Regions from separate parts of the Agarivorans sp. QJM3NY_25 genome, predicted to be linked through region 2. Evidence: predicted binding sites of a transcription regulator. Region 2 holds the regulator's gene; the other holds the start of a gene.
The links. Region 2 encodes MetJ, which represses methionine synthesis genes. Its sites were predicted from a motif close to TAGACGTCTAGACGTCTA; they were not measured.
Positions count from the first base shown of each region.

Region 1: a site for MetJ is predicted at 2,812-2,829, ahead of metE (5-methyltetrahydropteroyltriglutamate--homocysteine S-methyltransferase). Genes of this name have one in related genera too.

Region 1 is NZ_CP194041.2:970,543-978,198, reverse strand. Features, by position in the region: gene ACRRSW_RS04485 (MATE family efflux transporter) at 1-417, opposite strand, end outside; gene metE (5-methyltetrahydropteroyltriglutamate--homocysteine S-methyltransferase) at 531-2,798, opposite strand; gene ACRRSW_RS04475 (LysR substrate-binding domain-containing protein) at 3,082-4,017, shown strand; gene ACRRSW_RS04470 (GGDEF domain-containing protein) at 4,111-5,160, shown strand; gene ACRRSW_RS04465 (hypothetical protein) at 5,448-5,729, opposite strand; gene ACRRSW_RS04460 (endonuclease/exonuclease/phosphatase family protein) at 6,037-6,999, shown strand; gene rarD (EamA family transporter RarD) at 6,983-7,656, opposite strand, start outside.
Region 2 is NZ_CP194041.2:4,402,259-4,409,914, forward strand. Features, by position in the region: gene metL (bifunctional aspartate kinase/homoserine dehydrogenase II) at 1-1,402, opposite strand, end outside; gene metB (cystathionine gamma-synthase) at 1,423-2,589, opposite strand; gene metJ (met regulon transcriptional regulator MetJ) at 2,743-3,042, shown strand; gene ACRRSW_RS20165 (PEP-CTERM sorting domain-containing protein) at 3,147-3,824, opposite strand; gene rpmE (50S ribosomal protein L31) at 4,766-4,978, opposite strand; gene priA (primosomal protein N') at 5,184-7,421, shown strand; gene argS (arginine--tRNA ligase) at 7,595-7,656, shown strand, end outside.

The sequences.
Region 1 (7,656 bases), 1.6 Mb from region 2:
TAAAATATGTAAATATTCTACCGCCAAGGCATGGGTACGCGACTTCGCACCAATTAGCGTTAATAATTCGGGGGTAAAGATCCACGCTAAGCCAGCCACCAAGCTACTGATCAAAAAACCCGTTGCCAGCACATTGGTCACTAACTGACGAGCGCGGCTTTTATCCTGTTGGCCAATCGCCTTAGAGACCAGAGCGGTCATAGCGATCGACAAACCAATCGTAAAAGAGGTGGTAAAAAAAGCAATCGTACCAGCGTAACCCACGGCGGCAGCAAGCTCGGCCTCCCCCAACAAGCTAATAAAAAACAGATCGGCTAAATCAACCAAAAATAAGGCCGTTAAACCGATCGCATTAGTGGAGGACATCAACACAATGTGCCGAAAAATATCACCAGAAATAAATTTTGCCTTGGGCATAGATGCTCACTACAGGGATCTTAAACCCTGAGTGTAGGTGCAAAGCCAGCCGAAGTCATTGCTCAAATACCCCCGAATAAACAAGGGTTTTAAGCGATGGCTTTAAGCAAAGCTTAAACTAAGCTGGCGCGTAACTCCTTCGTCGCCTGCACCATGTTTTGCAAAGCTAACTCAGTTTCTTTCCAATTCCGGGTTTTCAAACCACAATCGGGATTCACCCATAAACGTTGCCAAGGGATCCATTTGGCCGCCTTATCAATCAATACCTTCATGTCTGCAACACTCGGAATGTTGGGTGAGTGAATATCATAAACCCCGGGGCCGATCTCATTTGGATAGGCAAAGTGCTCGAAGGCCTGTAATAAACTCATTGCCGAGCGTGAGGTTTCGATAGTAAGCACATCTGCGTCTAAGGCAGCAACCGCCTGCATAATATCGTTGAACTCGCTGTAACACATATGGGTATGAATTTGCGTCTCCGGCTTGGCACTGGCCGCCGATAGTTTAAAAGCGGCCACCGCCCAATCTAAATAAGCAGACCATTGACTGCGTTTTAAAGGCATACCTTCACGGATCGCAGGCTCATCAATTTGAATGATCTGGATCCCCGCTTGTTGTAGGTCGGCCACTTCTTCATTTAAAGCAACAGCAATCTGTTCTGCGATTTGCGCTCTGCTCAGATCTTCACGCGCAAAGCTCCAGGTCAGCATGGTTACTGGACCCGTTAACATGCCTTTTACCGGTTTTTGCGTCAGCGATTGTGCATAGCTTGCCCACGCAACGGTTAGGGGTTTACTGCGCTTAATATCGTCAACAATAATCGCCGGCTTCACACAACGAGAACCATAACTTTGCACCCAAGCAAAACGACTCACCAAGAAGCCATCGAGTAACTCGGCAAAGTATTCCACCATATCGTTGCGTTCAGCTTCGCCATGTACCAATACATCTAAACCAAGCCTCTCTTGACGCTTGATCGCCTCCCGGATGTGCTCGGCGATGGCCGCCTGATAGTCTGTTGGACTTAGCAAACCAGCCTTAAACTCACGCCGCTGGCGACGAATTTCGGTGGTCTGAGGGAATGAGCCGATAGTAGTCGTGGGCAGCGCAGGTAAGGCTAAACTTTGCTGCTGAATAACTTGGCGCTGGGCAAAGCTTTGCCCACGCTCTCGCTGTAACAAGGAGAATTGCTGAATTTGCTGTTGTAGTTCTCCCTCAGTTGCAAGGCTTTGCGCCTGCACCGCAGCGCTATATTGCTGAGCTTTAAGCTGAGCCGCTGCATCCCCATCAATCACGGCAGCCAAGCATTGCAATTCCTCTAACTTTTGCTCGGCAAAGGCCAAGCGAGGCTTTGCTTCGGCTAACTCGGTTTCAGCATTCAAATCAATCGGACTATGCAACAGCGAACAGGAGCTGGCCAACCATAAACGCTCCCCCAATTGTTGCTTGGCCGCTGCCAAGCGCTCAGCTAAGACGGGTAAGTTGGCTCGCCATACATTACGACCATTGATCACGCCAGCCGACAATACCCAGTTCTCGGGAAAATCACTCAATATTGGTTCAAGCTGTTCAGCGCTAGCACTTAAGTCGAGATGTAAACCATCTACCGTCAGCTGCTTAATCAGCCCTGTATTACTTAAGACATCGTCAAAATAACTAGTTAATAATAAGTTACAGGGACTTAAACGGCTGTTGTAGGCCTGCAATAAAGCATCTTGCCACTGCGCTTCTAATTCTAAACCTAAGATAGGCTCGTCTAGCTGCACCCACTCAACCCCCAGCGCGGCGATACCTTGCAAGATCTGCTGATAGACCTGGATTAATTTCGGTAGCAAAGTGACCCGCTCGAATGGCTCACTGCAGGCTACATCATTGCGCCCCAAATATAGATAGGACACCGGCCCTAGTAACACAGGTTTCACTTTATGACCTAAAGCCAAGGCTTCTTTAATTTCGTCAAATAATTGTGACCATTGCAAACTAAACTCACTATTGGCAGAAAACTCCGGCACAATATAGTGATAATTGGTATTAAACCACTTACTCATGTCCGATGCGGCATGGTTGCACCCGCAACCTTGTTGACCACGGGCAATAGCAAACATCGTGTCTAAATTTAGTTCAGCAGAGCGATGGCGCTGTGGTAGATTCCCTAACAATAAGGAAGTATTCAACACTTGGTCATACCAAGCAAAATCACCAACGGTCACCCAAGCTTGACCACTGTCTCGCTGAGCTTGCCAATTTTGTTGGCGGATCTGCCGCCCCACTTCCAGTAACTGCTGTTGCGAAGATTCCCCCCGCCAATATGCCTCTAAGGCAAACTTCAACTGACGCTGTTTACCAATACGGGGGTAACCCAAAATATGTGTGATAGTCATAAACTAATCCTTTTAGCCGTCTAGATGTATACAGCTCCATACTGGCAAGCGAAGCCGCCAATTACAATTGCAAAGTATTCAAACAAAAATGAATTAAATTCAATTTAGAAAGCATAAAATGGAAGTTAGGACTACGTATACAGCCATGATTTAACATCAAGAGCATTTAAAATGAATTTAATTCAATTTAAGGAAACTAAAATCGCCGCTAACTATACAAGCAAAGTCCAAGCTCCTAAGCTTGCGACTTAATCGCTAATAGCACTGGTACTCTGTTGAACTTATGTTAGAAATTAAACACTTACGTAGCCTACAAGCCCTTGCCAGCAGCCCTTCGATGAAAAGCGCCGCAGCCAAACTATTTGTTAGTGAATCGGCTCTCTCTCATCAACTCAAGGGTTTGGAACAAAAGCTTGGCGTCCACTTACTACTTAGGAAAAGACAAGCGATACAATTAACCGAACCCGGCAAGCAAGTGCTGGCGCTCGCCGAACAGGTTTTGCCCCTTATAGGCCAGCTAGAACAAACATTAATTAGCGGCAACCAGCATTCAAGCAGGCTCAACATCAGCGTTGATTGCCATGCTTGTTTCCAATGGTTATTGCCAAGCCTGCAACAATTTAAACAAGCTTGGCCAGAGGTTGTAAGTAACCTTTGCCAAGACCTAAACTACGATGGGCTGCCGCTATTACAGCAAGGCGAAACTGATTTATTGCTGACCTCTCAAGTTTCACCGCAGGAGGACATCCACTACCAACCTCTATTCGAATATGAAATGGTCATCATTTGCCCATTAACGCATCCACTCAGCAGTAAAACTGAGCTTAGCGCCGCTGATCTCTGTCCACATACACTAATCAGTTACCCAGTAAATCCGCAACGTTTAGACATATACAACTTTGTTTTAACGCCCGAGAATCTTCAGATGAAACACCGTAAACACGCCGATAATCCAGCGATGTTAGTGCAAATGGTAGCCGCTGATATGGGCATTGCCGCGATGCCTTATTGGGCAGTTGATCACTATGTAAAACAACGGTTAATATGTGCCCTGCCATTGCAGCAAGCCTTATGGCGACCAATGTACGCAGCTTACCCATTAAGCCTGAGAAACGCCCCAGCCTTACAAGCATTTTTACAATTATTACAACAGCAAACCTGCAAATTATTACCGGGCATCAGAACGGTGAGGGTAATGTCAAAAAAATATAATCAATAATTTGACTAAAGTGACAACTTAAGTTTACAGTTAAAAGGCAGTATGGTTATTCAGTAAGGATTAACCAACAACCAAGAAGGGACCGTTAACCTGATGTTATCTCAATGGGCTCCCGCGAATTTTCCAGAAAAGAAAATAAGTCTAATGATGCACGTGGCTGGGCTGTTTCCCTGCGTGTATTTTTCTATCCATCATATTTTCTATAATAACTTTTTGTTTGGGATCATCATTCTCCCTTGCATGTCTACTCTGCTGGCATCGGTTTACTTAATGCTCACTCGGCCCAACTCCCAAGATTATAAAGTCGCCGATTTCTGGTTTCTATTATTAGCGATTCCACCAGTACTGCTGGCCTTAATTCTTCCCGAAATGCATGGTGAGTTTTTTGTTCCGCCATTAATTCTAGCTTGCTTTGTTCGCCTGCCCTTAAAACTGGCCGAGCGTCTCGTTATGGCGCTCAGTCTCGCAGCGATTGGATTAAGCTTTCAGCACTTGGGCAGCCATATCGCCCAGCGCTTTAGCCTTAGCGTAATCGTGTCACATTTTTTTGCTTGGGGTTTAGCTCGGTTACTAATGAAACAAAACACCGAATTAAAAGAACTCGCCTTTAAGGATACCCTGACTCGCTGCTATAACCGCCGCGCCCTATACGAGGAACTACTAATCGCAAAACAACACTATAAACATAACAATGTTGTCAGTAGTATCATCATGTTAGATATCGATTTCTTTAAACAAGTGAATGATCAACATGGCCATAATGTCGGGGATAAAGTTTTGGTTTGGTTTGCCACTTATTTACAAAACAATGTACGAGTCAGCGATCAAGTATTTCGCTTTGGCGGAGAAGAGTTTCTCATTCTTTTGCCAAACACAGATTTTAGCCAAGCCTACCACGTCAGTGAACAGCTGCTACAACAACTCGCCCAGCCCTCTGCTCCTCCTAATCAACAAACCATTAGTTTTAGTGCAGGCGTAGCCAGCGTGATAGCCAGCGAAAACATTGACGACTGGTTAGAACGCGCCGACCAAGCGATGTATTTGGCCAAACAAGCCGGACGCAAGCACACTTGGCCGAGGCATATAAAGACACCTAACGAAACCAAGCCATTCACCGAATGCTCGACCATTAAAACGATATAACTGTCGAAGGACAATCGCTAGTTGCGGTGGCTGTCTAGTTATCTATCTGTTTATCTAGTTATCTGGCCGCAAGATTAGGTTCCACTTAGAATGGAAGGCGTGCCAGCCCAATCAAGCATCAAGGCTAGAGTGAAGATCATCACCAAGCAATACCAAGCAATACCAAGTATTTTAGGATATCTGATATATAGAAAGATGGCCTAAGCGAATTGGCTGGTCATCACAAACAATGATCAATGGGCTATAGTGGAGAAAAGTTTGAAGAAGATGGGCGAGCAGTCGCTGGCTTATTTCGTAAGGCTTTCTTGCTCGCTCCGCCATAAGCGAGTTCCGCAAGCTAAACAGACATTTTCACGCCGATAATCCATAAGGCTATCCACGCCATACTCCCAAATTTGCTCACTATGACAATGGAAACACTGAGCACCAGTCGCTAAAGCTGTCTCTGGATGACTTGACAGATACTCATCATACGAAGGTAAATCCATCCATTCTCGCTCACTGGAACTTCGACGGAATAGAAACAAAGCCAAAGCTCCAAGAAAAATCAGCAGCAGCTCGAACACCATATTGATCTAGCCTTATCAGTCGTGGCTCTTAAACATAGAGCGTTTCATCACCGGAACACATAATTAGCAAGTAAGTCGAAAGATATTCACTTAGTTAACCCTCGAAATCAACTTGATTCGTAAAAATCATCAGACTAAAAGCAATATATGGAGCAAACCAATTTACAACTTATTTACATATTAGAGTGTAGGCTGTAGCTTAGTTAAAGTTGATTAAATTAAAATTTCATCAACGCCATTAAATCAAAGCCAAACTCCGCATGATCACGATGGCACCTTTTGTTTGTTTAAGGATGAACCGCTAACAATGAGCTTATTACTGAAGTATTTCTCAATCACCCTGTCGTTATTCAGTTTACTACTCGCCACACTCATCATGACACTCGGCTATTGGCCAGAGACGACCTTTAGTATCTCTCTTAGTTATTTATTATTATTTTCACCACGGTGGTGGCTGCTCATCCTCAGTTTATTACCACTATTCGTGCTAAAACAGTTATCCAAATGGCAATATTTGAGCTGGGCACTCTGCGCAGTAGTATTCTTTCAATTTCAAGATATTCAGCTGCATTGGCCATCCGAGCGACGCGGTGAGATGAGTATCCTCACATTAAACAGCGGCGGCGGCGCCAATGCCGCAGAGATCCACAATTTAGTCGAGCAATATCAACCCGATGTTGTGTTTATGCAAGAATCAAATTTGGCCCTGCTCGAAAAAGTATTTGATGCGCGTTGGTATCGACACTGTGATAGCTTGTGTACGGCAAGCCGAACCCCCCTTGAGCATCAGGGCAGCATATCGCGCAGCACCTTTGGCGGCTGGGGAAACTTTGCGGTATTTTACCAAACTACGATAAATGACCAAGTCGTCCACCTCGCGAACATTCATTTAGAAACACCACGTTCAACGATCACTAGCTTGCTGCATCGCAACGTGGATAAGAACGCTTTTGCTGATTTACACTTCGCCCGCAACATGGAGACTTCACTAGTGGGATCATGGGCCAAGCAACATCGCGATTTCATTATCGCTGGTGATTTTAATATGACGGTTCAAGAAAAACTTTATCAAAAATATTTATCGACTTATCAGAACGCAATCGACACCGCTGGTAGTGGCATTAATTACAGCAAATATACCACTTGGCATGGAACCCGGATCGACCACATTTTAGCCTCGGATGAATTTTCTATTCAATCCGCCAAAGCACTGGCTGCCGTTGGCGGGGATCATCATCCAATATTAGCTAGTTTTACTTATAGGCCTTAATCGATATACGACCTTGCAAACTACGCTTACCCCCATCGAAGGCCAACAACAGCAAGGCCAAAACGATCAAAATATAGGTTGGCCATTGCTCCGGCGACAGTCGCTCTCCCAATAGCCAACCAACAGCAAATACCAATAGCGGCTCTAAATACCCCATTAAACCAAACAAGCTAAGCGGCAAACGGTTAGAAGCCGCTAAAAATAGCAGCATTGGAATTGTACCCGCGATCCCCAAACCCAAATAATAAATCCATGGGTAATCGACAAATAGCGTTAAGCTGGTTTCCGCAGACCAAACCGGGGGCAGATTAAAACACAAATAAGCAATGGCCAGAGGCAACAGCAATAAGTTATCAATAGAGAAGGCAATATGACCCGGCAACGCATATTTACGACGTAACATAAAATATAGCGGATAACCAAACGCCACCAACAACATCACCCAAGACAAGCCTTCCGCGAGCAGGTAAGCATAAGCAACCCCGCCGCCAGCCAGACTCACCGCAGCCCACTGCATTGAGTTTAAGTTTTCCTGATAAACAAAACGCCCGACCAATACCAAAATTATAGGTAACGAAAAATAGCCGAGCGCAACAGCCAAGGTTTGACCGTTAGCCGGAGCCCAAATAAACACCCAGAACTGCATGCCAACAAGCA
Region 2 (7,656 bases):
ACTGAGCCCCAATGTTGCCTTTGCCAAACACCACCACACCAACCTTACGGCGCTGTTTAAATAAGTTACTATGAAGCTCGATTAATACTGGCTCCAAGGTAATTTTACGTACTACCGCACACAGGCTCATTTTATCGGAGCTGGAATGAATAAACTCTAAAGGTTGCTCGGCTAGTTGCTGAAAGAACAAGTAACATTGTTGAGGATTATCACAAACCCCAGCGCCGACTAAGGCCACTAAACAATAACCTTCGGTACGTTCGACTTGTTGCACCTGATACTGCACCGCCAACTGGTCAATCTTGGTCAATGCCTCCGCAACTAGCTCGCGCGTGTAGGCCATCCGTAGCGAGCCAGTTTCAGTATGTTTATGACGCGTGGTCGGGGCCAGCTGCACACTTGCCAACGCACTTAACAGCGCGCTGGCATTTTGCTGGAAATGTTCAGTAAATGTCAGCTCTAACAACACCACGTCATCCACCGAGGTGACTATTTTTGCGGCGGTTTTTTTGGCTTCTTTCCGATGGATTTGAGTTTGTCCATCATTGGGAGCATAACTACAACGTAAGCTTAAGCGTTGCCGAGAGCGAGCCAGCGGCTCTAGCGTTCGAGCATGAAGTACCGAGGTACCAATCCTTGATAATTCAGCGGCTTCATTTAAAGCTAAATGATCTAACAAATGAGCATCTTTCACTAAGCGCGGGTCGGCACTGTAAATTCCCGCAACATCACTCCAAATCGTGGTCGAGACAGCATCGGCTAAAGCCGCCAATTCGGTTGCAGAGTAATCACTGCCATTACGCCCAAGCGTCACCGTGCGTTGTTCGCTATCACTGCAAATAAAACCTGTCACCACAATTCGGCAAGCGGGTTTATCCGCTAAACACGCCGCCAACAAGGGGGTGCTGCGCGCAACATCTACCTGCGGTTGGGCCGCTAATTCGGCTTTGAAAAACTGTCGTGAATCCATCCATTCCGCAGCACAGTCTTGTTCACTTAAAAGAGCAGCCAATAATCTTGCTGACCAACGCTCACCATAAGAGAGTAGTTCGTTAATGATAAAGGCATTAATCTCCGCCTCTAGCAAATGAGCAATTTGTCGATGCTCTGCGACAAGCTCTCGCTCGATCACTTGCGCCCTCGATTCACTCAATAAATCTTTAACTAGCTGCGCCTGAAACTGAATCAAAGCAGCTAAGGCTTCCGCAGCGGCATTATCGGCTTGTTTCGCCAAATCAATGATATTCAACAAACGATTGGTGGTTTTACCCGCAGCCGATACCACAATGAGATCTTGCGCTTGTGAATGCTGCGCAACAATACCCGCCACTCGTTTGAAACAGCTAGCGTCAGCGAGGCTACTGCCACCAAATTTATGGACATGTCTATTAACTACCGACATGAAGTTCTCCTGTACAACTTTTAGCCAACCGAAAGATTGGCAAATGCCTGCTGTAAATCATTCACTAAATCTTCAGCTTCTTCTAAACCAACCGATACCCGTAACAATTGCGCCGATATTCCCGCTTCAGCCAATGCCTCAGACGACATTGCCGCGTGGGTCATAGTTGCAGGATGAGCGATTAAACTCTCTACCCCGCCCAAAGACTCAGCCAAAGAAAACAACTGTAAGCCTTTCAAAAATTTCACCATTTGAGTTTCATCTAACGCAACTTCAAAGCTTAACATAGCACCAAAGCCAGATTGTTGTTGTTGGGCTAACGCATGACCGGGGTGCTCTGCTAAGCCGGGATAATAAATCGCAGACACCAAAGGCTGCTGCTGCAGGCATTGAACAATAGTTTGAGCATTGTGTTGGTGAACATTCATCCGTGCTTTCAGAGTTCTTAAGCCCCGCAGAGTTAAATAGGAATCAAAGGCTGAGCCTGTTAAACCTAGACAATTCGCCCACCAGCTCAAGCTTTCTGCCAATAACTCAGTTTTTGCCACAACCATACCCGCCACCACATCAGAGTGACCATTAATATACTTAGTCGCCGAATGCACCACAATATCGGCCCCCAGTAAAATTGGATTCTGTAATACAGGCGACAAAAACGTATTATCCACAACTACCAAAGCCCCCACAGCATGCGCTTGTTGAGCTATTTTTTGAATATCCACAATCCGCAATAACGGGTTGCTGGGAGTTTCTAACCAAATTAACTTTGGTTGCTTGGCGAGGGCGGTTTGCAAGCTCTCGCTATCATTTTGATCGATAAACTCGACTTCAAAGGCCTGCTTCTTCGCCAAACTGTCAAACAGGCGATAACTTCCGCCATAACAATCGTGCGGTGCGATCAACAAATCGCCAGGCGCTAACAAAGCGGTCACTAAATGAACGGCCGACATGCCGGTATTGGTGATCACCGCCCCTGCACCATGCTCTAGGTTGGCAATCGCATCGGCTAATATTTGACGGGTTGGATTACCAGAGCGACTGTAGTCAAACTGCCGCTTTTGCTTAAAATCGGCGAAACTATAATTACTCGACAAATAAATTGGCGGAACCACCGCTCCGTGTTGGCTATCACTCTCAATACCACTGCGAACCGCAATGGTGGCGGCGTGAAGATCTTTTAATGACATGTGTTCACTGACTCCCTCTAATTATGCTGCCACTTTACCACTCCCCATAAAGACGTCAACACTTCTAGACGTCTAAATGTCTTTGCTCTTGGATTGCTAAGTGGCTTTTCCCCCGTTACAATAGGGTTTCTTTGGTTTGGTGTGTATTCAAGTATGTCGACAGATTGGAATGGTGAGTGGATCAGCCCTTATGCTGAACACGGAAAAAAAAGCGAACAAGTAAAAAAAATAACGGTATCAATACCTTTAAAAGTATTGAAAATACTGACCGATGAGCGTACCCGTAGACAAATTAACAATCTACGGCACGCCACCAACAGTGAGTTGCTCTGCGAAGCATTTTTACACGCTTACACTGGGCAACCCCTGCCCGATGATGCCGATCTACAAAAAGATAGACCCGACCCGGCCTTAGAAAAAGCCACCGAAGCTGAATTGGATAAAGAAGATTAAGATTTTGCAAAGCCGCTCATTGAGCGGCTTTTTTGTTAAATACTAGACAAACACTTTTGAATAAGCTCACTTATCTTGCAGGAACAACCGCCCACGGCAGAGAGTTAAGCACTTGCTTGTACTTTATATGACTTTTTATTTCGTCTAAGCATACATAAGCCAGCAATACCAAATGCCGCAAGAAATATCGTGGATGGCTCGGGAACAGATGAAACACTAATGTTATCGAAACTTTGACCGAGTCTGTTATTAAACAAGCCAACTTGTCCTTGGCTGTACAAACTGCTAGTTAAGGTAGTGACCAAAGTACCATTCACAAATGCTGAGTAGGTATCTCCGAACACATCGATTTTTAAATGAATATCACTTTTAGATGGGAATAATGCACCAGAATGCTTTAAAACTGGTGAATTGCCACCATTTACGAATTCGTGCCAGTAAACCCCGGTACCTCCACCACCAAGACCTCCTGTGATTAAGGCTATTCCGTTAAAAAGCCCCCCATTGTATGAACTACGAAGAACTACACCGCCATCCCATACATCATTAATATCCAATTCAACAGAAAAATCCCTTAAATCTGTCGGTAACAAGCTAAATGCTTGATTCCCTGATGTAGACTGGTATGCACCACCTTTATCATTCCAGCTACCCTGTTCATTTCCCCATAAAGGAGATGCGGCAGAATCAAAATCATCTGTAAATATGACTGCCGCAATGCTTGACCCAGCAATCGACCAGATTAAAATAACCTTAACTACAAATTGAAAATATATTTTCATTGCAAAAATTCCTTTTAATTGTTTAATTCTAAATTACGACTGTTGACACTGCTATATAACGTCCCAACACAATCCTTCAAAAATTCAATATGGTTTTCTCCCTCTAAATAAAGAAACTATATCTACAGATTCATTCCGCTTAAACATTCTCAAAAAAACATAACCTATTGAATTTAAAGTGCATGTCAATAAAAACATTATAATAAGAAAGGTTATGTGAATTTAAAAACATAGAGGCGACTACTTTTACTCAATCACCTTAGATAGAAAGGGCGTTGTTGCAGGGCAAACAGCTTCGTAATAACCCCTGAGCTACAAGGTCGTCTAGACAATGCAATTCAGTAATCCATTCGACATAACTACCAAGTTGCTTATTATTCACTTGCAACTACGGTTCTTAGCGAAAATGGAATTATGTTTTAAGTATAAGAATGATACTACTCTACACTGCCCCTGATTTTTCTCTCAGGATGCACGAGCACAGAAACAAGCTCTGAAATCTCTTCAACTATTCTCGATTACGGAATATATGGACAGTCAAGAATTACAAAGGAACGCCCTGAAAAACTATTCCAAATAACGCAGTGCTGTCAGGGAAGAGAGGTAAAGTGACCCTACAAGCAACTGATATTCCCGCACAGATCGGTACAACTTTTTACTACTGTTTCGAAATAAAAGTCTAAGAAAGAGAAATTGAACTGACAAAACTATACCTGCCCAAAAATGGTGGATGGCAACGACAAGCATTATAGATCTAGCTATATGGCAAAACCCTAAAACTCAAAAAAGGTAAAGCGACTTTCTGAAAAACGATTTGAGCGAAAATAAATACAAATCTGCTATGAGCAAAATTGCTTTATATCTCATTCGCATCATGACCAGACACAAAAAAAGCGCCTTTCGGCGCTTTTTCTTTACTGTAAAGCTTAAATAAGGCTGGCTTATTTTTTGCCCAATACAGCGAATTTTTTGTTGAAACGATCAACACGACCACCAGTATCAACGTTACGTTGCTTACCAGTGTAGAATGGGTGACATTTGTCACATACGTCTAGGAACATAGTACCAGTACGAGTCGATTTAGTTTCGATTACGTTACCGCAAGAACAAGTCGCAGTAAGTAGTTCGTAAGTTGGATGGATATCAGTTTTCATGGATTACCTCAATACTTGGGCCGCGTCGCCATTTGATCACCACGATTGGCACCAAACACCACACGAAAGCAACTCTATCAGAGCCTATAAATTTTAGGTGGCGGATCATATAGGATGGCTCCGCGCTTAGCAAGTATTCAAGGTCTATTCGCGGATAAAAAAACACCAGCGACTTCATTTGCCCCATGCATAGTCAAGCTTTAGAATGAGGCAGGTTTTTTCATGGGTTCATAAATTTGTGTTAATTGTTCGTGTTGCTTTAGCAATTCCATTGCGTCGACTATTTGATTATCGAGTATCCGATGACTCGGCAATACCAGTGATCGGTGCCCGGGTCAAAGTCCCCTTTGGTAAAGGTGAAAAAGTTGGCTTGGTGGTGGAGCATCCCGATGATAGTGACATCGATAGCGACAAATTAAAAACCATTAGCCAAATTGTCGATCAACAGGCCTTACTTCCCGCGAGTCTATTTAAACTATTAAATTGGGCCAGCAGCTACTATCACCATAGTTTGGGTGACGTACTGAGCCAGGCCTTGCCCAGCCTGTTACGTAAAGGCGAACCCGCACAGGCCAAAGCGATTGTCGCCTGGCGCCTTAGTGAACAAGGCAAGCAAGCTAAGCTCGCAGAATTTAAGCGTGCTCCCAAGCAAGGTGTAGTCATTGGCGCGCTGCAACAACAAGCCGATTTTCAATTAAACGATGAACAAGCCAAACAACGAGACTTCTCGCGTTCTGCGCTCACCGCCTTACAGCAAAAAGGCTTGCTAGAAAAAGTCACAGCACGCGCAACCGTGCCAGATTGGACTCAACAACAGACCAACAAAAGCCAAGCCTTGCAGCTCAATCCTGAGCAAGCAATTGCGGTAGCGGCCATCAACCAAAGCCTATCGAGCTTTCAGGCCTTTCTCATTGAAGGTATTACCGGATCCGGTAAAACCGAAATCTATCTCAATGTAATTGCCGAAGTTCTGGCGAAGGGCCAGCAGGCTTTAGTTCTGGTTCCCGAAATTGGCCTCACGCCACAAACCTTGGCTCGTTTTGCCGAACGCTTCGAAGTTCCAGTTTATGCGATCCACTCGGGCCTGAATGATAGTGAAAGGCTTAGTGCTTGGCTCAAGGCGAAGCAAGGCGAAGCTGGCATCATCATTGGCACCCGATCGGCGGTGTTCACTCCGATGGCCAAGCCTGGCGTAATCATCATCGATGAAGAGCACGATAGCTCCTTTAAGCAACAAGACAGCTTTCGTTACCACGCCCGCGATTTAGCCATTGTACGCGCTCGATTAGAACAAATTCCTATCATCTTAGGCTCGGCCACACCTTCGTTAGAGAGCCTGCACAATGCCCTGAGCGGCCGTTATGTTCATCTACAACTCAAACAACGAGCAGGTAATGCAGTATTAGCCAAGCAACAATTGCTGGATATTCGCCATCAACCGCTCAACTCGGGGCTTTCTCCCGCCTTAGTGAAAGCAATGCGCATGGAGCTAAAGGCTGGTCGTCAGGTGATGCTGTTTTTAAATCGCCGAGGTTACGCGCCAGCCCTGCTCTGTCATGAGTGCGGGCACGTCTGTGAGTGTGAACGCTGCGAGTCATATTTTACCTACCATCAGCAGCCCCGTCACTTGGCCTGTCATCACTGTGGCAGCCAACAACCGGTGCCACATCAATGCCAACAGTGTGGTTCCACCAATCTGGTCACCACTGGCCTTGGTACCGAACAACTGCAAGAGGCCTTACTGGAGATCTTCCCAGAATATAAAGTGGCACGGATCGACCGAGACAGTACACGACGCAAAGGCAGCTTGGAGCAATTGTTGGAACAGATCCATAACAATCACTATCAAATTTTGCTGGGAACCCAAATGCTGGCCAAGGGACATCACTTCCCTAATGTAACCTTAGTTGCCCTACTCGATATCGACCATGCCTTGTTCTGTTCCGACTTTCGGGCCCCAGAACGCCTGGCCCAACTATATGTGCAGGTAGCTGGCCGAGCAGGGCGCGCCAACTTAGAAGGGAAAGTGATGTTGCAATCTCATCACCCTGAGCATGAACTGCTGCAAGACTTGATTAATAATGGTTACCAACACTTTGCGCGCTTTGCCCTTAATGAACGCAAAGACACCGAACTTCCCCCTTTTAGCTTTCAAGCGCTATTTCGCTTAGAAGCAGTGGATGGTCAGGCGGTGCATGACTTAAGCCAGCAGCTCTATCAACTAGCCCAGCCACTACAGCAGGCGAATAGCTGGGTTTTTCCTCCCTGCCCAGCGCCACAAGCACGTCGCGCAGGAAAATTTCGGATGCAACTATTAATTCAAGCGGAACAGCGCACCAGCCTACATCAGCTTATCCATCGGCTGTTACCACAATTGGAGAACTTAAAACTCAGCCGTAAAGTTCGTTGGTCCTTAGATATAGACCCTTATGATATGCAGTAATCACACGCCTCTTTACGCAAAGCAGCAACATCAACAACCAAGCGCGTAGCGATTTGCTCCAATCAAATCAAATCACACCGAATTAGCCTAGATAAGAGATAGTTTTCAGCGGCAATTGTCGGTAAAATGCCCGCCTTGTACATTTTATTTACGCGAGATTGGTGTCAACCTACATGAAAGAGCTTATTCAACAACTTCTGGAACAAACGGTCATTGCCCTGAAACAACAACAGGT